Thioclava sp. GXIMD2076: one gene and its partner. The protein of the gene in region 1 interacts with the protein of each later gene in a pairwise test. Links are inferred from orthologs where the notes say so. Each region holds a gene or a part of one and is shown in the gene's direction. Other genes may lie near its edges. The genes, in order: WDB91_RS10135 and WDB91_RS01625.

Region 1 (3,598 bases):
AGCGCGCCTGAGCCGCAATCCGGTCGGATCAGGTGAAAAGCCGGGCATCTCGCCCGGCTTCAGTGTTTCCTGCAGCGCTCACAGAAAAAGCGAGCGCATGAGGGCGGGCAACTCGTCAGGCAGATCCTCGGCAATCAACCCCGGTCCGAACTGCCGCGCCGCCTCGACATGCATCCAGACCGCCAGCTCCGCCGCGCCCAGAAGATCGACCGCTTCGGGCGGTTGGGTCGCCAGAAGGCCGGTGATCATCCCCGCAAGCACATCGCCCGCGCCCGCCGTTGCAAGCCATGGCACCGCGCGTTCGCGGATGGCGGGATGGACAGAAGCACAGCCATCAGGACGCGCGATGACCGTCACAGCGCCCTTGAGGAGAACCACCGCGCCTGCGCGTTCGGCCGCCCGTCGGGTGATCTCGATCCGGTCCTTGCCCTGACCGAGCCCTGCGGCAAGATCGGGGAACAGCGTGCGGAACTCTCCTTCATGCGGGGTCAGGATGCAGTTCGGATGCAGGTGGTTGAAGAGGACGGATGGATCCTCGGAGAAGCAGGACAGGGCATCGGCATCAAGAACCGTGGCACGTTTGCCCCAAAGGACGGCGGGCACCATTTCCTGCGCGCGTTTATGTCCGAGCCCGGGGCCCAGGCAGAGCGCGCGCAGCCGCTCGTCGGCCATCCAGCCGCGCAGCGTATAGCTGTCGGGCAGGGCGCGCAGCATCAGTGCATTGATCTGGGCTGCGGTTTCCGGAATGGCGGATTGCGGCGCGGCAATGGTCACCGCGCCAGCGCCGATACGCAATGCTGCCCGTGCCGCCATCCGTGCCGCTCCGCCCTGAGCCAGCCCGCCCGAGAGAACCATCGCATGGCCGCGCTGGTATTTATGGGCGGCCTGATCGAGGCGGGTGATGCTCTGATACCATCGACGGAACGTGTTGGTACGATTGCCGCGCACAGGATCCACGAGCCGGAGTGCGCCCGCCGTTTTGGGCCGGTCGATGAGGGAGGCCGCATCCTGACTGGGCCCGTCGGGCAGCCCTATATCAACCACCTCCAGCCTGCGACCCGCAATCGCGGACATGACATGGCCGGGCTTTGGCTGGTGGAAGGTGACGCAAAGATCAGCGGCGATCTGGCGGTGCGACTCGGCGGCGCTCCATTGCTCGAACGCATCGGTATCCTTGGGGGATACGGGATCGGGGGCGAGGAAAACCCCACGATCGAGATCGAGCCCCGAGGGGCAATCGACCGCGACAAGTTTCATGACATGGCGCCAGCGGGCGAGGCCGCGACGGGGCGGGCGGGCCGCTGTTTGGGTGAACAGGGCCAGATGCTCGGGCGAGAGCGGGCGTGTGCAGCCGATGCCGAAAAGCGCATCAACCAGTATATCGGGCCGGTGGCCGGTCGCGGCCATCGCGAAATCCTGCACCGTGACCGTGTCGGGCAGGGAGCGCATGGCCGTTCCGGCGGCACCTTGCGGCAGCTTGCTCGGATCGCGCAGGATCTCGACCTCCCAGCCGCGCAGGGCCAGATGCTGGGCGACAACATAGCCATCCCCGCCATTATTTCCCGGACCACAGAGAATAACCGCAGATGGAGGATCGGCACTCTCTTCCAGCTCGATCAGCTGCGGCCAATATTTCACCATCGCTGCCACGACACCGGCGCCTGCGAGCGCCATCAGCCGATCTTCATCTGTCAGTTTCTTCGACAAAGCGCTTTGTTCTGCGGCGCGCATTTGGGCAGTTGTAAGAATTTCGCTCAATTCGTGGCCTTGCTGTTTACAAACAGCCCTATAAATGTGCATCGTGATGCATAAATGGGCGTGATAACCGGAATCCTAAGTCTCGCTTGGATAAGATGAGCCTAGTCGATTGCGGGGGGCGTTGGAAAGTGTTGAGAGTGCCGTGAAGGCCAAGACGGAGGAGTCGACGGAATGAAAAAGATCGAAGCGATCATCAAACCGTTCAAACTGGATGAAGTGAAAGAAGCTCTCCAAGAGGCTGGTATCCAAGGCCTGTCTGTCATCGAAGTCAAAGGCTTCGGTCGCCAGAAGGGGCATACCGAGCTCTATCGTGGAGCCGAGTATGTTGTAGATTTCCTTCCCAAGGTGAAAATCGAGATGGTGATTTCGGACGACATGGTGGAAGCCGCTGTCGACGCGATCACATCTGCTGCGCGCACCGAGAAAATCGGTGACGGCAAGATATTCATCTCGCCTGTCGAGGAAGCGATCCGCATCCGGACCGGCGAAACCGGCGACGACGCGATCTGATCGCCTCTCGCCTCAACCTATGTCGGACGTAATGTCCGGCGCCTTATTGCTCAACGAAAGGGTTGCTACGAATGAGCTCTGTTAAGGACGCCCTCAAGCTGATGAAGGACGAAGAAGTCGAATACGTTGATGTTCGCTTCACCGATCCGCGCGGTAAACTTCAGCACGTGACTCTGGTCGCTGATCTGGTTGACGAAGACTTCTTCGAAGAAGGCTTCATGTTCGACGGTTCTTCGATCGCCGGTTGGAAGTCGATCGACAAGTCGGATATGAAACTGATCCCCGACGCGTCTTCGGTCTATATCGACCCCTTCTACGCCGAGAAAACCCTCTGCGTGCACTGCGCGGTTGTCGAGCCCGACACCAACGAAGCCTATGAGCGTTGCCCGCGTCAGGTTGCGGCCAAAGCAGAAGCCTATCTGAAATCCTCGGGTATCGGCGATGCGGCCTTCTTCGGCCCCGAAGCCGAATTCTTCCTCTTTGACGACGTGCGCTACTCGGTCACGCCGGCAAAAGTGTCCTTCCAGATCGACGCGGAAGCGGCGGCATGGAACACCGACACCCCGTCGGAAATGGGCAACCTCGGTCACCGCGCCGGCCACAAGGGCGGCTACTTCCCGGTGAACCCTGTCGACGAAGCCCAAGACCTGCGTGGCGAGATGCTCTCGACCATGAAGCGTATGGGCATCAAGGTCGACAAGCACCACCACGAAGTGGCGACCTGCCAGCACGAACTGGGCATGATCTTCGGCCAGCTCACCGAGCAAGCCGATAACATCCAGAAATACAAATACGTCATCCACAACGTGGCGCACGCCTATGGCAAATCGGCAACCTTCATGCCGAAGCCGATGAAAGGCGATAACGGCTCGGGTATGCACGTCAACATGTCGATCTGGAAAGACGGCAAGCCGCTCTTCGCTGGCGACAAATACGCAGACCTGTCGCAAGAGGCCCTCTACTTCATTGGTGGTATCCTCAAGCACGCGAAAGCTCTGAACGCGCTGACCAACCCGTCGACCAACTCCTACAAGCGTCTGATCCCGGGCTTCGAGGCTCCGGTTCTGCGTGCGTATTCGGCAAGCAACCGTTCGGGCTGCGTCCGTATTCCGTGGACCAACTCGCCGAAAGCCAAGCGCGTCGAAGCCCGCTTCCCCGATCCGTCGGCAAACCCCTATCTGTGCTTCGCAGCACTGATGATGGCCGGCCTCGACGGCATCAAGAACAAGATCGATCCGGGCCCGGCATCGGACAAGGATCTCTATGATCTTCCGGCCGAAGAACTCGCAGCAATCCCGACCGTTTGCGGCTCGCTGCGTGAAGCTCTGGA
Region 2 (16,607 bases), 1.7 Mb from region 1 along the record:
CCGGGCTGCGCTTTCGGCACTGTCGATCGCGCTGCCGCTGGAACGGATCACCGTCAATCTGGCCCCTGCCGACCTGCCCAAATCCGGTGCGCATTACGATCTGCCGATCGCGCTGGCCCTGCTGGGTGCGATGGGGATCGTGCCCGGAGACCGGACCATCGGCGTGACGGCAATTGGCGAGCTATCGCTCGACGGGCGGCTCGTCGCCGTGCCCGGCGCGCTTCCCAGCGCGATGAGTGCCGCAGCCCATGACCGTGTCCTTCTGTGCCCCGCAGGTTGCGCGGCAGAGGCTGCGTGGGCTGGGCGCGATCTGGTCTTTGCCGCCAGCCATCTGGATGCGATGGTGCGCCATCTGAGCGGCACTGCCCCTTTGTTACCCGCCACGCCTTCCCCTGCGGCGATTGCGCAGAGCCGCCATGATCTCGCCGATGTCAAAGGGCAGGCCCGCGCCCGCCGGGCGCTGGAAATTGCTGCCGCTGGCCGCCATCACCTGTTGATGGTCGGCCCGCCCGGATCGGGAAAATCCATGCTGGCGCGCTGTCTGCCCGGCATCATGCCGCTTCTGACCGCCTCCGAAGCGCTGGAAACATCGGTGATCCAGTCGGTCGCCGGACAGCTGCCCGAGGAGGGGCTCTCGCGCACTGCCCCCTATCGCGCGCCCCATCACACCGCCTCCATGGCCGCCCTTGTGGGGGGCGGACGCGGCGCGGGGCCGGGCGAGATCAGTCTGGCCCATAACGGGGTGCTGTTTCTGGACGAGCTGCCTGAATTCCAGCGTAGTGTGCTGGAGACTCTGCGCCAGCCCATCGAGAGCGGCGAGGTCAGCGTGTCGCGCGCCAATGCGCATCTGACCTATCCGGCGCGGTTTCTGGCGGTGGCGGCGGCCAATCCTTGTCGCTGTGGCCATCTGGGGGAGGCCTCCCGCGCCTGCCCGCGTGCGCCCGACTGCGGGGCGGAGTATCTGGGCAAACTGTCTGGGCCGCTTCTGGACCGGTTCGATCTGCGTATCGAGGTGCCCCCCGTCGCCTATAGCGAGCTTGCGGCCCTGCCAACGGGGGAAGCAAGTGACACGGTGCGGGCCCGTGTCTCTGCCGCACGCGACAGACAGGCGCGGCGCTATGCCGATCACCCGGAAATCCGCGCCAACGCCGATGTCTCCGGCCAGTTTCTGGACGAGATCGCACGCCCCGATGCAGAGGGCGAGGCGGTGCTGGCCCGCGCTGCCGAGCGGCTGAGGCTCTCGGCGCGGGGCTATCACCGCATCCTGCGGGTTGCGCGCACCATTGCCGATCTGGCGGGCGTCGAGCATGTGCAGAAGGCGCATATCTCAGAGGCGGTCAGCTACCGCCTGCTGCTGGCGGCCCCGCAGTCCATGCCCGGCGAATAAAGCGTGACAGATCCTCGATCGCCTCTTCGGCCTCGGGCAGGTAGAGGGCAAAGATCTGCCAGACATGCGGCGTGTCGGGCCAGCTCTGCACCGTGACATCCACCCCGAAACCGCGCAGCCGGTCGGCCATGCGCAGGCTGTCATCGCATAGGATCTCGGTCAGGCTGTGCTGGATCAGCACCGGCCCCGCACCATCGAACCGCGAATAGAGCGGCGAGATCAACGGATCATCGGGCGCAGCCCCCGCCAGCAGCATATCGACCAGCGTGCCGAACTGCTCGGCGGGCAGGATCGGGTCGGCCTCCGCATTCTCGCGCAACGAGGCGCCCTGCCCCGCCAGATCGGTCCATGGTGACATCACACAGGTCGCGGCAGGCGGCGTGCCCCGCGTACAGAGCCGCGCCAACAGCCCCAATGCCAGCCCGCCCCCTGCACTGTCTCCCGCAATCGCGATATCCTGCGGCAAGAAGCCCTGGGCCAGCAGCCCGTCCCATGCCGCCAGCGCATCCTCGGGGGCGGCAGGCAGCGGATGATCGGGAGCCAGACGGTATTCGGGCAGGATCACCTCCGCGCCCAGATGGCGTGAGATCTTGCCCGCAAGCCCGCGGTAATGCCATGCCGAACCCGCCAGATAGGCCCCGCCATGCAGATAGAGAACGGCATGAGTATAGTCGCGGATCACGCCCGCGCGCACGGACAGCGCAGGCACTGCGCCCAGATCGCGTCGCTGCACCAGCAGGCCGGACGGGATGGGGAGCCGGTGGGTGCCCCCCTCGAGTGCCGCACGGGCCTCATGGGGGCCTGTAATCCTGCGGAACCGGCGTTTGACCATATGGCGCAGCATCATGTTGAACATCCGCACGCGCAAGCTCATCCGCCGGTTCCTCTGGTATGCGCCTCAGGCGCCGGTTTGCAAACGGCGGGCCTCGATGGCCTCCCAGATCTTGCAGGTGATATTCACACCATCAAACCGCTCGAGTTCCTGAATACCGGTGGGCGAGGTCACATTGATCTCGGTCAGCCAGTCACCAATCACGTCGATACCGACGAAAATCTGGCCCTTCTCGCGCAGATAGGGGCCGATCTTGGCGCAGATCTCGCGGTCACGCTCGGTCAGCTCCACCTTCTCGGGGCGGCCACCCACATGCATGTTGGAGCGCGTCTCGCCCTCGGCAGGCACGCGGTTGATCGCCCCCACGGGCTCGCCATCGACCAGAATGATGCGCTTGTCGCCCTTGGACACGGCGGGGAGGAATTTCTGCGCGATCAGCGGCTCGCGGTTGATGCCCGAGAACAGCTCGTGCAGCGAGGCGAGGTTGCGATCGTTCGGGTCCAGACGGAACACGCCCGCTCCGCCATTGCCATAGAGCGGCTTGAGGATGATATCGCCGTGCTTCTGCTTGAATTCACGCAGCGTGGTCAGATCGCGGGCGATCATCGTGGGCGGCGTCAGCTCGGGGAAGTTCAGCACCAAGAGCTTCTCCGGCGAATTGCGCACCCAGAAGGGGTCGTTGACCACGAGGGTCTTCGGATGGATGCGGTCCAGCAGATGGGTGGTGGTGATATAGCCCATGTCGAAAGGCGGATCCTGCCGCAGCCAGACCACATCGAAGGTCGACAGGTCGACATCCTGCTTCTCGCCAAGCGTGAAATGGTTGCCCTTCTCGCGACGCACGGTCAGCGGCCAGCCACGGGCATAGATCGCGCCCTCGCGGTAGCTCAGCTGGTCGGGCGTGTAATAGAACAGCTCGTGCCCGCGCGCCTGCGCTTCCTCGGCAATGCGGAAGGTGCTGTCCGCGTCGATATTGATCGGACCGATCGGGTCCATCTGGATTGCAACTTTCAAGGCCATACGCGCCCCCTTTCGTTTGCAGACTTAGTGCACCGAAATGATAAGCACATGCAATCTTGCTGTGATCGGAGGGGATGTTCGATTTTCCACAGATCAGACCCCTTGATCGAAGCGGAAGGCATCGGGGATCAGCCGGATCTCTCCCTTGCCATCCACCAGTGCCAGATCGAACCTCATCGGCTTCAGACGCAGATCGGGATGGCGGGCGATGTAATCAAGCGCCGCCCGCCCGATACGGGCCACTTGCGCGGGCGCAAGCCTCGGGGCCGCCTGCGCGAAAGTTCGGGCGCGCTTCACCTCGACAAAGGCAAGGCACGACCCCTCCATGATCAGGTCGATCTCGCCATAGGGGCCACGCCAGCGGGTTTCGCGGCAGACAAAACCCAAGGCCTCATAGTGACGGGCCACCTGCGCCTCGGCCAACTCGCCCGACAGATGCGCCCGAAGACCGCGCTCCTGGCGCTGCCGGTTTTCGGGTGTATCCTCAGGCGGATGGCTCATTTCTCGGCCATACCGAGCGCGATCTGATAGACCTCGCGGCGCTTGAGCCCGAAATGCTGGGCCACCTCGGCAGAGGCATCCTTCACGCTCATATCGGGCAACAGCTTGCGCAGCGCCGCCTCGATATCCTCGGGCACCGCCTCGCGCTTGCCCGCACGATCCACGAGAATCACGATCTCGCCCTTGATCTCGCGATCGGCCAGAGCCGCCTGCAATTCCGCCACGGTGCCGCGCAACGCCTCCTCGAAACGCTTGGTCAGTTCACGGCAGATCACCACCTGACGATCGAACCCGTAAGCCGCGCCCAGATCCTCGAGCGTGTCCTTCACCCGCTTCGGGCTTTCGTAGAAAATCATCGTCGCGGAGGCGTTATCCATCGTGCGGAACCACTCCTGCTTTGCCTTCGAGGTCCGCGGCGGGAAGCCTGCGAACAGGAAGCGGTCCGAAGGCAGACCCGAGATGGTCAGCGCGGCCAGTGCCGCCGAAGGGCCCGGCGCGGTAAAAACGGGCACATCCGCCTCGATGGCCGCGCGCCCCAGCTGATAGCCCGGATCGGCCACCAAAGGTGTGCCGGCTTCGGAGGCATACACCACGGATTTCCCCTCGGCCAGATGTGCCATCACCTTGGGCCGCGCCTGATCGCCATTCTGGTCGTGATAGGAAATCAGCGGCCGATGATCCAGGCTAACCCCATGAATTTCCATCAGATGCCGCAAAGACCGCGTATCCTCCGCCACCAGCACATCGGCGGTCGCGAGGATGTCGAGCGCCCGCAAGGTGATGTCGCGCGCGGCTCCGATCGGGGTGGCGATAAAGTGCAACCCCGCAGCCAGTTTGCTCGGGCTCGCTTTCGCGCCCACCACGGCCGGTTGTCCGGCCTGCCAATTCCCGCTCATCGCGCACCTTTCGTCAAGTTTACTTCCCCTATGGAAACACCTAGGGTTCGTCCTAATTCAATCCCTGCCGAATGATCAGAGGACCCCGCATGTTCGCGATTTTACGAAAGCGCCGCAACCCACTGATCCGTATCGCAGCTGTGATGTCTGCGTTCTGGGTCGCCGCCTGTGACCCGAACGCGATGACGGGCAGCGGGTCGGGTCAGCGAATCGACACCTCCAAACCGGTGCCTGTCGCCCTACTGCTTCCGGGCGGTTCAGGCAATTCCGGTGATGAAACCTTTGCCCGCTCGCTCAAGCAGGCCGCCGACCTCGCCATCTCCGATCTCGATGGCGTGAAGATCGACCTGCGCGTCTACAATACCGGCGCTAGCCCCGATCAAGCCGCCGCCATGGCCACCAAAGCGGTGGACGAAGGTGCCAAGATCATCCTTGGTCCGGTCTTCGCCCAATCGGCCAATGCCGTCGGCCGGGCCGTGGCCCCGCGCGATGTGAATGTGCTGTCCTTCTCGAACAATACCTCGATTGCAGGTGGCAACGTGTTCGTGCTCGGCCCGACCTTCGAGAATACCGCCAACCGTCTGGTGCGCTATGCCGCCCGCACGGGCAAGCGCAACATCCTCGTCGTGCATGAGCAGAACACGGCCGGTCAGGCAGGGGCACAGGCCATCCAGAACGCGATCAGCGGCTCGGGCGCAAGCCTCGCCGGCACGATGAGCTATCCCTTCTCGCAGCAGGGCGTGATCAATGCCGCAGGCCAGATCGCCGACCGTGCTAAGGCCGATGATGTCGATGCCGTCTTCATGACTGCCGATACCGCAGGCGCGCTGCCGCTCCTGTCGCAGCTGCTGCCCGAGCGTGGCGTGGACACCAGCCAGAAGAAATTCATGGGTCTGACCCGCTGGGATATCCCGCAAGCGACGCTCTCGCTGCCGGGTCTGCAGGGCGGCTGGTTCGCCACCCCCGATCCGAACCTGAACGCGCAGTTCCGTGCCCGTTATCAGGCAGCCTTCGGCGAGGCTCCCTCGCCCATCTCGGGTCTGGCCTATGACGGGATCGCGGCCATCGGTGCGCTGGTGAAATCCGGCAATCCCAATGCGCTGTCGAAATCGGGACTGACCCAGCGCTCGGGCTTTGTGGGCGTAAACGGCGTCTTCCGTCTGCGCTCGGATGGCACCAACGAGCGCGGTCTGGCCGTGGCTCAGGTTGCCAATGGTCAGGTTCAGGTCATCGACCCCGCGCCGCGCAGCTTCTCGGGCGCAGGCTTCTGATCGCCCTTTTCCGCGTGCCAGCCAGCTGGTAACAAGGACATAACGCATAACGGGGCGGCCACGCATCTGCGGGCCGCCCCTTTTCCATGAAGCGCTACCGACAGGGCGCAAGGGAGACGATGATGGACCAGAGCATAGCCGCCGAGGACAGGCTGACGACCCCTCTTCCCGACGAGGCGCCCCTTCTGCTGAAAAGCGACGAGCTGATCCCGGCTCTCGATCTGGTTCTGGAGGGCCTGAGCGACCCCAAGGAGATCAGCACCGCCACGGTGCGGTTCCTCAACACCGCCCGCGATGCGGCGCGCCTGTGGATCGAGGCGGAGCTGGCGGGCCATCCCCGCATCGCGCGGAGCACGGTCGAACATTATGCGCGCATGACCGATGGTATGGTGCGCGCCGTGGTCCATGTGGCCTCGGATTACCTCAACCCGCAAACGCCCAAGGCTGGCAAGACACCCGAGATCATCACCGTGCTGGGCGTGGGCGGCTATGGCCGCGCCGAGATGGCACCGCATTCGGATGTCGACCTGCTCTTTTTGGGCGACAAGAAGCTGAGCCCGTGGACCGAGGCCGTGATCCAGAGCATGCTCTATATGCTGTGGGACCTGAAGCTGAAGGTCGGCCATGCCTCGCGCACCATCGATGACTGTATCCAGCTCGGGCGCGAGGATTTCACCATCCGCACCGCCCTTCTGGAACAGCGGTTCCTATGCGGCGACGAGGCGCTGGCGCGCAAGTTGGCCACCCAGCTGCGCAAACAGCTCTTTGCTAATTCCGCGCCCGAATTCGTGGAGGCCAAGCTCGACGAGCGCGCCAAGCGCCACCAGCGTCAGGGTGGCCAGCGCTATGTGCTCGAACCCAATGTGAAGGAAGGCAAAGGCGGTCTGCGCGATCTGCAGACCCTCTACTGGATCGCGAAATACGTCCATTCGGTGAACCGTGCCGCCGAACTGGTGGCGCTCGGGGCCTTCACCGAGGAGGAATACCGCAATTTCCGCTCGGCCGAGGATTATCTCTGGGCGGTGCGCTGCCATCTGCATCTGATCGCCCATCGTGCCGCCGACCAGCTGACCTTCGACATGCAGGTCGAGGTGGCCGGACGCATGGGTTATGAGGATACCGCCGGACGCCGCGCGGTCGAGGTTTTCATGCAGGACTACTTCCGCCACGCCACGATCGTGGGCGATGTGACGCGGATCTTCCTGACCAAGCTTGAGGCACAGCATGTCAAACATGCGCCCAAACTCACCCGCATCTTCCGCCGCAGACGGCATCTGAAACCGCCCTTCGTCGATGACATCCGCCGGATCAACGTCTCCGACGAGGCGTCCTTCCTTGCCGATCCGCTCAATCTCCTGCGGGTCTTCGAGGAGGCACTGCGCACGGGCCTTCTGATCCATCCCGATGTGATGCGGCTGGTGCAATCGAACCTGCATCTGTTTGACGACACCTTGCGCAAGACCCCCGAGGCGCGGCGGATCTTCCTCGATCTGCTGCTCAAGCATGGCAATCCCGAGCGTGCGCTGCGGCGGATGAACGAACTGAACGTGCTGGGGGCCTTCATCCCCGAATTCGAACCGATCGTGGCGATGATGCAGTTCAACATGTATCACAGCTACACGGTGGACGAGCATACCATACAGGTCATCTCGGCGCTTGCGCAGATCGAGCGCGGCGAGCTGATCGAGGAACTGCCGCTCTCTTCCGAGATCCTCAAGGAAGGGATCAACCGCAAGGTCATGTATGTGGCTCTCCTGCTGCATGACATCGGCAAGGGCCGCCCCGAGGACCATTCAATCCTGGGCGCGAAGATCTCGCGCACGGTCACCCCGCGTCTGGGGCTGAAAGAGGCCGAATGCGAGACAGTGGAGTGGCTGGTGCGCAACCATCTGGTCATGTCCGACATGGCACAGAAGCGCGACATCTCCGACCCGCGCACCATCAAGGAATTCGCCAAGGTGGTCAAAACGCGCCAGCGGCTGGACCTGCTGACGGTGCTGACGGTCTGCGATATCCGCGGTGTCGGTCCCAATGTGTGGAACAACTGGAAGGCCACGCTGATCCGTCGTCTGCATGCGGAGACGGCGCAGGCGCTGGAACACGGACTGGAGGCGATCAACCGCGACCAGCGCGCGCAGGATGCCCGAAAGGCGCTGCGCGACCGGCTGGAGGCGGAGGGCTGGGACCCGAAGGTGCGTCGCGCCGAGGTTGCCCGCCACACGCCCGCTTATTGGCAGGGGCTTTCGACCCAGACCCAATATGCCTTCGCCCATCTGCTCAGGGACCTGCCCGATGACGAGATCCGCATCGATGTTCAGGTCGACGCCGATCACGATGCCACCCGTGCAGCTTTTGCGCTGGTGGATCATCCGGGTATCTTCGCGCGACTGTCGGGGGCGGTGGCACTGGTGGGCGCCAATGTCGTCGATGCGCGCACCTATACCACCAAGGACGGCTATGCGACGGCGGCCTTCTGGCTGCAGGATGCCGAAGGCCACCCGTTCGAGGCCTCGCGCCTGCCGCGCCTGCGCAATATGATCGACAAGACCCTCAAGGGCGAGGTCGTGGCCCGCGATGCGCTGAAAGATCGCGACAAAGTCAAGAAACGCGAGCGCGAATTCCGCTTCCCGACGCATATCATGTTCGATAATGACGGCTCGGAACTCTACACCATCGTCGAGGTGGACACCCGCGACCGACCGGGGCTCCTTTATGACCTGACGCGGGCCTTGGCCTCGAGCAATATCTACATCGCCTCGGCGCAGATCGCGACCTACGGGGCGCAGGTGGTCGATACCTTCTATGTGAAGGATATGTTCGGCCATAAGCTCCACGCACAATCCAAGCGCGAGAAACTGGAACAACGTCTGCGCGATTACATCGAAAGCGGTGCGAAGCGGGCGAATAACTGATGAAGGCCATTCGATGAAGGCAGGACGGTTGGTCAGGGGTTTCCTGACCGTAGGCCTCTGGACGCTGGGCAGCCGCGTTCTGGGCTTTGTGCGCGATATGATGATGGCGGCCTACCTTGGCACAGGACCGGTGGCCGAGGCCTTCATGGTCGCGTTTTCCCTGCCCAACATGTTCCGCCGCTTCTTTGCCGAGGGCGCGTTCAACATGGCTTTCGTGCCGATGTTCGCCAAACGCGTGGAGGCGGGTGAGGACCCGCATGGCCTTGCGCGCGACGCGTTCAAGGGGCTCTTTGCCGTCCTCTTCCTCTTCACGATCATCGGCACGATCGCCATGCCGTGGCTGGTCTGGGCGATGGCTGCGGGCTTTGCGGGAGATGCACGGTTCGACATGGCCGTGGATTTCGGCAGGATCACCTTCATCTATATCCTCTTCGTCTCGCTTGTGGCGCTTTTATCGGGCATTCTCAACACGTTCGGGAAATTCACCGAGGCCTCTATCGTCCCGATCCTGATGAATGTGATGTTCATCCTCGCGATGATGGCGGCCAATTACGCGGGCTGGGATATGGGCACCACGCTGGCCTGGACAGTGCCTGCCACGGGGGTCGTGCAGTTCGGATTTGCATGGGTTGCGGCGCGCAAGCTGGGCTATACGCTCCTGCCCGGCCGTCCGCGCATGACGCCGGAACTCAAGCGCCTCTTGGTCATCGCGGGCCCCGCCGTTCTGGCCGGTGGCGTGGTGCAGATCAACCTGCTGGTCGGGCGTCAGGTGGCGTCCTTTACCGAAGGCGCCGTGGCATGGCTGAGCTATGCCGACCGTCTCTACCAGCTGCCTCTGGGCGTAGTGGGCATCGCCATCGGCACGGTGCTTCTGCCCACCCTCTCGCGCCATCTGCGCGCGGGCGAGGAGGCGGAGGGCCGCGAGAGTTTCTCGCGCGGGGCCGAGTTCGCGCTGTTTCTCACCCTGCCCTCGGCGGTAGCGCTGGTTGTGATCGCACCGCAGCTGATCTCGGTGCTTTATGACCGTGGCGCGTGGCGGGCCGAGGATACGGTGGCCACCGCTCTGGTGCTCGCGATCTATGGCGTGGGACTGCCCGCTTTCGTGCTGCAAAAAGTGCTGCAACCGGTGTTCTATGCCCGCGAGGACACCCGCCGCCCCTTCCATTACGCCGTCGTCTCGATGGTGGTGAATGCCGTGGCCGCGATCGGCCTTATGCCGCTGATCGGGTTCTCCGCTGCCGCTCTGGGCACCACGATCTCGGGCTGGGTCATGCTCGGCCAGCTCTGGTGGGGCGCACGCAATCTGGGCAAGGCAGCGCGCCCCGATGCGCGTTTCTGGAAGAGCCTGTGGAAAATCGCCGTTGCCTGCGCGGTGATGGGGGTGCAGCTCGTCTATACCGCCCGCTGGCTTGCGCCCATGCTGGCCGATCATGGCGCACGCTGGGGGGCCTTGGGGATCCTGTGCGGCTCGGGCATCGTGGTCTATTTCGCGGTTGCGGGGCTCTTGGGCATTTTCGGGCTGGCCGAGTTCAAGGCCAATCTGCGCCGCCGCAGGAAGTAATCAAACGGAAACGGCGCCCCGCGAGGCGCCGTTACGTTTGACCATCAGCGCCGGTTGCGCAGCTTGGCCAGCACCCGTCCCCAGCCACCGGGCGACACGAAGAAGCTGACCACGAAGCCCACGATGAAGCCCGAAAGGTCCGCGATCCATTGATCGGTGCCACCGAAGATCAGGCTGAACAGGAGCTGGATCCCCATCAGGAACCCGATCAGCTGGAAGGCCTGCATCCGGTTGCCACGGGTCGCGCCCAGATAGGTCCACTGGATGAAGCTGAACGCCCCGATCAGCCCGTAGGCCGCCGGATAGCCGCCATAGAGCGCGCCTTGGGTAAAGGGCAGCGCGGTATAGATCAGCGCCGCCAGAATGGAGGAGGCAAAGAACACCACAGCCACCGCCCAGCCACGGAAGACCTCGCCCACCATCTTGCCAAGCGCCAGAATGAAGACCAGCACGAAAGCCGCATGGGTGAAGCTGCCATGGACAAACGGATAGGTCACCACCCGTGCCATCTGGCGCCACGGATGCACCCCCGCCTCCATCATCGCCCGCATCAGGTTCGGGTCATAGGCAAAGCGCTGCAGCGCCTCGGCCCGCCAGACGACCCCGTTCTGGAACAGCCCCGCCTGCCCCAGCCCGAACATCAGCTCGCCGATGATGATGGGGGCGGCCAGAATCCAGACGATCGGCGGCAATTTGTTCAACGGGCCTTCATTGTAACCGGAGCGCATGCGGGTTCCTTCACTTGGGTTGCGCCAGAATATGGGGCGCAGGAGCCGCCCCTTCAACATATCGGAGGCGGATATCAGGGTAAGGACGGGGCCAGACATTGATCCCCGCCGGATTTGGGGATAAGCGAGCAAGGACGATATTACCAGCCTGCATGCAGGGGAGCCTCAGATGAGCGATACGACCGTAACCCCGCCCGAAACGCCGAATGCGAATTTCACGCCGCGGATCTTCTCCGGCATCCAGCCGTCCGGCAACCTGACGCTGGGCAACTATCTTGGTGCCCTCAAGCGTTTTGCCCAGAAGCAGGATGAGGGGATCGAGACGATCTACTGTCTCGTGGACATGCATGCGATCACCGTCTGGCAGGACCCCGAGGCACTGCGCCGCCAGACCCGCGAGGCTGCTGCCGCCTTCATCGCCTCGGGCGTGGATCCGTCAAAATCGATCCTCTTCAACCAGTCCCAGGTCGGCGCCCATGCCGAGCTGGCATGGCTCTTCAACTGCACCGCGCGTCTGGGCTGGATGAACCGGATGACCCAGTTCAAGGACAAGGCCGGCAAGAATGCCGAGAAGGCCTCGCTGGGCCTTTACGCCTATCCTGCGCTGATGGCTGCCGATATCCTGCTCTATCATGCCACGATGGTGCCGGTGGGCGAGGACCAGAAGCAGCATGTCGAACTGACCCGCGACATCGCCAACAAGTTCAACCATGATTTCGGTGTCGACTTCTTCCCCGAGCCCGAGCCGCTGATCGAGGGGGCTGCCACCCGCGTCATGAGCCTGCGCGACGGCTCGAAGAAGATGTCGAAATCCGACCCCTCGGATGCTTCGCGCATCAATCTGACCGATGATGCCGACACCATCGCCAAGAAATTTCGCAAGGCCCGCACCGATGCCGAGCCGCTTCCGGAAACGGTCGAGGGCCTGTCGGAGCGCCCCGAGGCCCGCAATCTGGTCAATATCTACGCGGCCCTCGCCGATATGACCGCGGCGCAGGTGGTGGCGGAATTCGCAGGCAAGGGCTTTGGCGATTTCAAACCGGCTCTGGCCGATCTTGCGGTCGAGAAGCTCGCGCCCATCTCCACCGAGATGAAACGCCTGATGGATGATGTGACAGAGATCGACCGGATCCTTGGTCACGGGGCCGAGCAGGCCGATGCCATCGCGCGCCCGATCGTCGAGAAAACCTATAACATCATGGGCATGGTGCGCTCGCGTTGATCTTTTCCGGGTTACGGGCCGCACCGGCCCGTAACCGCGGGAGAACGGGGGCTCGATGCCCCCGAAGCCCGCACCCCCTTGGCAGAGCCCGCCATCCTGCCTACCTTCAAGCCTAAAGGCCCCAAAGGACATCTCCATGAAACAGCCGCTCAACCTCTATCTCGCCGCCCCCCGCGGCTTCTGCGCCGGCGTGGACCGCGCGATCAAGATCGTGGAAATGGCTTTGGAGAAATGGGGCGCACCGGTCTATGTCCGCCACGAGATCGTCCATAATAAATTCGTCGTCGACAGCCTGCGCGACAAGGGCGCGGTCTTTGTCGAGGAACTCGATGAATGCCCCGATGATCGCCCCGTGATCTTCTCGGCCCATGGCGTGCCCAAAGCCGTGCCCGCCGAGGCCGCACGCCGCGAGATGGTCTACGTGGATGCCACATGCCCGCTAGTCTCGAAGGTCCATATCGAGGCCGAGCGCCATCACGCCGCAGGCCTCCAGATGATCATGATCGGCCATGCCGGCCATCCCGAGGTTCTGGGCACCATGGGCCAGCTGCCCGAGGGCGAGGTCCTGCTGGTGGAAACCGAGGCCGACGTGCCCCATCTCGCCCCGCGCGACCCGAAGGCGCTGGCCTTCATCACCCAGACCACGCTCTCGGTCGATGATACCGCAGGCATCGTGGCAGCATTGCAAAAGCGCTTCCCCGCCATTGTCGGCCCCGCCAAGGAAGACATCTGCTACGCCACCACCAACCGTCAGGCCGCGGTCAAGGCCATCGCGCCGAAGATCGACGCGCTGCTGGTGATCGGCGCGCCCAACTCGTCCAATTCGCGCCGCCTCGTCGAGGTCGGCACCTCCGAGGGCTGCGCCTATAGCCAGCTTGTCCAGCGCGCCGCCGATATCGACTGGCGCGCGCTTGACGGCATCACCTCCATCGGCATCACCGCCGGTGCCTCGGCGCCCGAAGTGCTGATCAACGAGGTGATCGACGCTTTCCGCGACCGCTATGACGTGACCGTCGAACAGGTGGAAACCGCGCAGGAACGGGTCGAGTTCAAAGTCCCCCGCGTGCTGCGCGAAACCGCCTGATGCGCGCGCCCGGCATCGGCGCGCCCCGCCGCGCCCTCGCCCTGAGCGCCCTTCTCTGCCTGCCACTGGTCTGGGCCGTGATCGCCACCCGCGACGGGCGGCTGACCCTGCCCGTCTCCACCACGCCCCGCGACATCGCCGCCTTCTGGGCTCTGGTCCTGCTGGCGCTCTGGGCCTTCCGCGCCGCCCGAAGGATGCAGGCCAGCACCTCCATCTTGCTCGCCCATACCCTGCCCCTCTTTGCGACCATCGCGGCCATACGCGCGGGGATGCCGGTCATACAAAGCCTCTTTATTGCCCATCTGGTCACGCTCATCATCGACCTGATCCTGAAAAACCGCCGCCCCGGCGGGTGGGCTCGCCTGCGTCTGGGCGAATGCCTTCTGATCCTCGCCTGCCTCTACGCGCTGATCCCCTAAGTCCTCCGGACCAAGCGCCTCCGCACCAAGCTCCCTCTGGACCACGCGTAGCCAAGCCGCTACACCCGCGCCAAAGGAGATCCCCATGCCCGATCTATTCGCCTATACCGACGGAGCCTGCTCCGGCAATCCCGGCCCCGGGGGCTGGGGGGTTCTGATGCTGGCCAAGAACGGCGAGACGATCCTCAAAGAACGCACGCTCGAAGGCGGCGAAGCAGAGACCACCAATAACCGCATGGAGCTTCTGGCGGCAATCTCGGCGCTCGAAACCCTCGCCCGACCTTCAAAGATCACCATCATCACCGATAGCGCCTATGTGAAAAACGGGGTGACCGGCTGGATCCACGGCTGGAAGCGCAATGGCTGGAAGACCGCCGCCAAAAAGCCTGTAAAAAATGTCGATCTCTGGCAACGGCTCGACGAGGCCCAAGCCCGCCATGAGGTGACATGGGAATGGATCAAGGGCCATGCGGGCCACCCCGAAAACGAGCGGGCCGACGAGCTGGCCCGTTCCGGCATGGCCCCGTTCAAACCGTCGAAATAACGCGAAACACCCGCCAAGGGGCGCCGCGCAGGCCCCGCATAGGGCCTGCGCCGTAAGTATATCTTGCGCTGTCCCGCAGGGGCGGCGCACCGCTTGGCCTAGAAAAACCAGCCCATCACCAGAGGCGCGATGATCGCCGTCAGGATCGCGTTCAGCCCCATCCCGATCGAGGCAAAGGCCCCCGCCTGCTCATGCACCTGAAAGGCCCGCGCCGTGCCGATCCCGTGGGCGGCCACCCCTGTGGCCAGCCCCCGCGCTCGCCAGTCGCGCACCCCGATCAGGTTCAGCAAAGGCGAGACGATGATCGCGCCGATCATCCCCGTCAGCAGCACCAGCGCTGCCGTCAGCGTGGGCTCGCCGCCCATCCGCTCGCTGATCCCGATGGCCACCGGTGCGGTGGCCGATTTCGGCGCCAGCGTTGCCAGCAGCACATGATCGGCCCCCAAAGCCCAGGCAATCCCCAAGGCCGAGAAAATCGCCACGAAACTGCCCACCACGAGCCCCACCGCGATCGGAAGCCATGTCTTGCGGATCTCGCGGCGATTGGCATAGAGCGGCACCGCAAGGCACACGGTTGCCGGTCCCAGCATGAAATGCACGAATTGCGCGCCCTCGAAATACTGGTCATAGGGGGTACCGGTCAGCGTGAGCAGCCCCCCCAGCAACACCACCGCAATCGCCACCGGATTGGCCCATGGCTGTCGCCCCGAGGCGCGGAAGATCGCATCGCCCGCCCAATAGGCAAAGAGCGTGGCACAGAGCCACAGAAGCGGCTGCGAGGCGAGATAGGACCAGATGGTGGACGGATCACTCATTGCCCGCCCCCTTCGTCAGCCGCAGCGTGACGGCAAAGGCCGCAGCCCCCGCCACAAGTGCCAGCGCGGTCGACAGCACCAGCGATAGCCCCAGCGCCAGACCATGGCTCATCAGAGTCGGGATATGGGCCACCACCCCGACCCCGATCGGCACGAAGAGAAGCGACAGATGCGACAGGAGCCCCTTGGCCGTGGGCTGCACCACCTCGCGCAGACGCGCCGAGGCAAAGAACGACGCCAGCATGAAGATCATGCCCAGGACAGGCCCCGGAAGCGGCAGGCCGAGCCCGCGCGAGAGCACCTCTCCGACGAGCTGGAATAACAGAATGAAAGCAAAGGCAGCGACCATAATCCCTCCGGTGTGCAAAACCGTGAATACCTGTCCTCCCGCAGCGTCGGTATGGCACCGCCATCCCGTCTCCACAAGGTCCGGACAACTCGAACCAATACACAGCCCCGCGATAAATGCGATAATCTGGGGATAAATCGGCCTTTCCCCGCGCGCGACTGTGTCTTTGAATTGACACATCGCGGATCGGCTGGGAAAAGGCGCCCAAATCCCGCGGCGGCATAGGCTGCGGGACAGATGCGCCCCCGCGCATGCCTGCCTTGGAAGGAATGGTGCCCTTGCGTTTCACCCGCTTGCGTCTGAACGGCTTCAAAAGCTTTGTCGACCCGACCGATCTCGTCATTCAGGACGGGCTGACAGGCGTGGTCGGCCCCAATGGCTGCGGCAAGTCGAACCTTCTGGAGGCTCTGCGCTGGGTGATGGGCGAACACCGTGCCTCGGCGATGCGCGGCGGCGGGATGGAAGACGTGATCTTTGCGGGCACCTCGACCCGCGGCGCGCGCAACTTTGCCGAGGTCGTGCTGCAGATCGACAACGAGGAACGCCTCGCGCCCTCGGGCTTCAACGACAGCGACCTGCTGGAGATCACCCGTCGCATCACCCGCGATGTAGGCTCGGCCTATAAGGTCAATACCAAGGACGTGCGCGCCCGCGACGTGCAGATGCTCTTTGCCGATGCGTCCACAGGGGCGCATTCGCCCGCGCTGGTGCGTCAGGGCCAGATCAACGAGCTGATCAACGCCAAACCCAAGGCCCGCCGCCGCATTCTCGAGGAGGCCGCGGGGATCTCGGGTCTCTACCAGCGGCGCCACGAGGCCGAGCTGCGGCTCAAGGCCACCGAGGCCAATCTCGAGCGGATCGATGATGTGATCGACCAGCTGGCCGGACAGCTCAACAGCCTGGCCCGTCAGGCGCGGCAGGCCGCGAAATACCGCCAGATCGGCGAGGAGTTGCGCCGCTCCGAGGGGATGCTCCTCTATCGCCGCTGGCTCGAGGCAGACGAAACCCGTCAGGAGGCCGAGAAGGCCCTTTCCGCGATCATAGCCAATGCCGGCGTGGCCGAGCG

What was found.
Region 2: the proteins of WDB91_RS10135 (region 1) and WDB91_RS01625 interact in binary tests that used the Escherichia coli proteins (3 or more experiments, as listed by UniProt). The link is inferred for Thioclava sp. GXIMD2076 from one-to-one orthologs.

Annotation. Positions count from the first base shown.
Region 1 is NZ_CP149932.1:2,057,286-2,060,883, forward strand. The notes cover bases 714-3,598. They hold WDB91_RS10135 (P-II family nitrogen regulator), read left to right. Parts: upstream 714-1,929; coding sequence 1,930-2,268; downstream 2,269-3,598. Other genes in these bases: WDB91_RS10130 (NAD(P)H-hydrate dehydratase), read right to left, coding at 714-1,674; glnA (type I glutamate--ammonia ligase), read left to right, coding at 2,340-3,598. Also shown: WDB91_RS10125 (Hint domain-containing protein), read left to right, coding at 1-11; more of WDB91_RS10130, read right to left, coding at 79-713. UniProt on the Escherichia coli protein: P-II indirectly controls the transcription of the glutamine synthetase gene (glnA). P-II prevents NR-II-catalyzed conversion of NR-I to NR-I-phosphate, the transcriptional activator of GlnA. When P-II is uridylylated to P-II-UMP, these events are reversed.
Region 2 is NZ_CP149932.1:319,082-335,688, forward strand. What follows is about bases 5,633-9,019. They hold WDB91_RS01625 ([protein-PII] uridylyltransferase), read left to right. Parts: upstream 5,633-6,029; coding sequence 6,030-8,819; downstream 8,820-9,019. Other genes in these bases: WDB91_RS01620 (penicillin-binding protein activator), read left to right, coding at 5,633-5,907; murJ (murein biosynthesis integral membrane protein MurJ), read left to right, coding at 8,833-9,019. In the rest of the region: WDB91_RS01595 (YifB family Mg chelatase-like AAA ATPase), read left to right, coding at 1-1,387; WDB91_RS01600 (alpha/beta hydrolase fold domain-containing protein), read right to left, coding at 1,338-2,261; gshB (glutathione synthase), read right to left, coding at 2,286-3,239; WDB91_RS01610 (YraN family protein), read right to left, coding at 3,333-3,740; rsmI (16S rRNA (cytidine(1402)-2'-O)-methyltransferase), read right to left, coding at 3,737-4,636; more of WDB91_RS01620, read left to right, coding at 4,726-5,632; more of murJ, read left to right, coding at 9,020-10,380; WDB91_RS01635 (rhomboid family intramembrane serine protease), read right to left, coding at 10,425-11,108; trpS (tryptophan--tRNA ligase), read left to right, coding at 11,278-12,330; ispH (4-hydroxy-3-methylbut-2-enyl diphosphate reductase), read left to right, coding at 12,467-13,414; WDB91_RS01650 (hypothetical protein), read left to right, coding at 13,414-13,833; rnhA (ribonuclease HI), read left to right, coding at 13,919-14,377; WDB91_RS01660 (LrgB family protein), read right to left, coding at 14,476-15,192; WDB91_RS01665 (CidA/LrgA family protein), read right to left, coding at 15,185-15,541; chromosome segregation protein SMC, read left to right, coding at 15,820-16,607.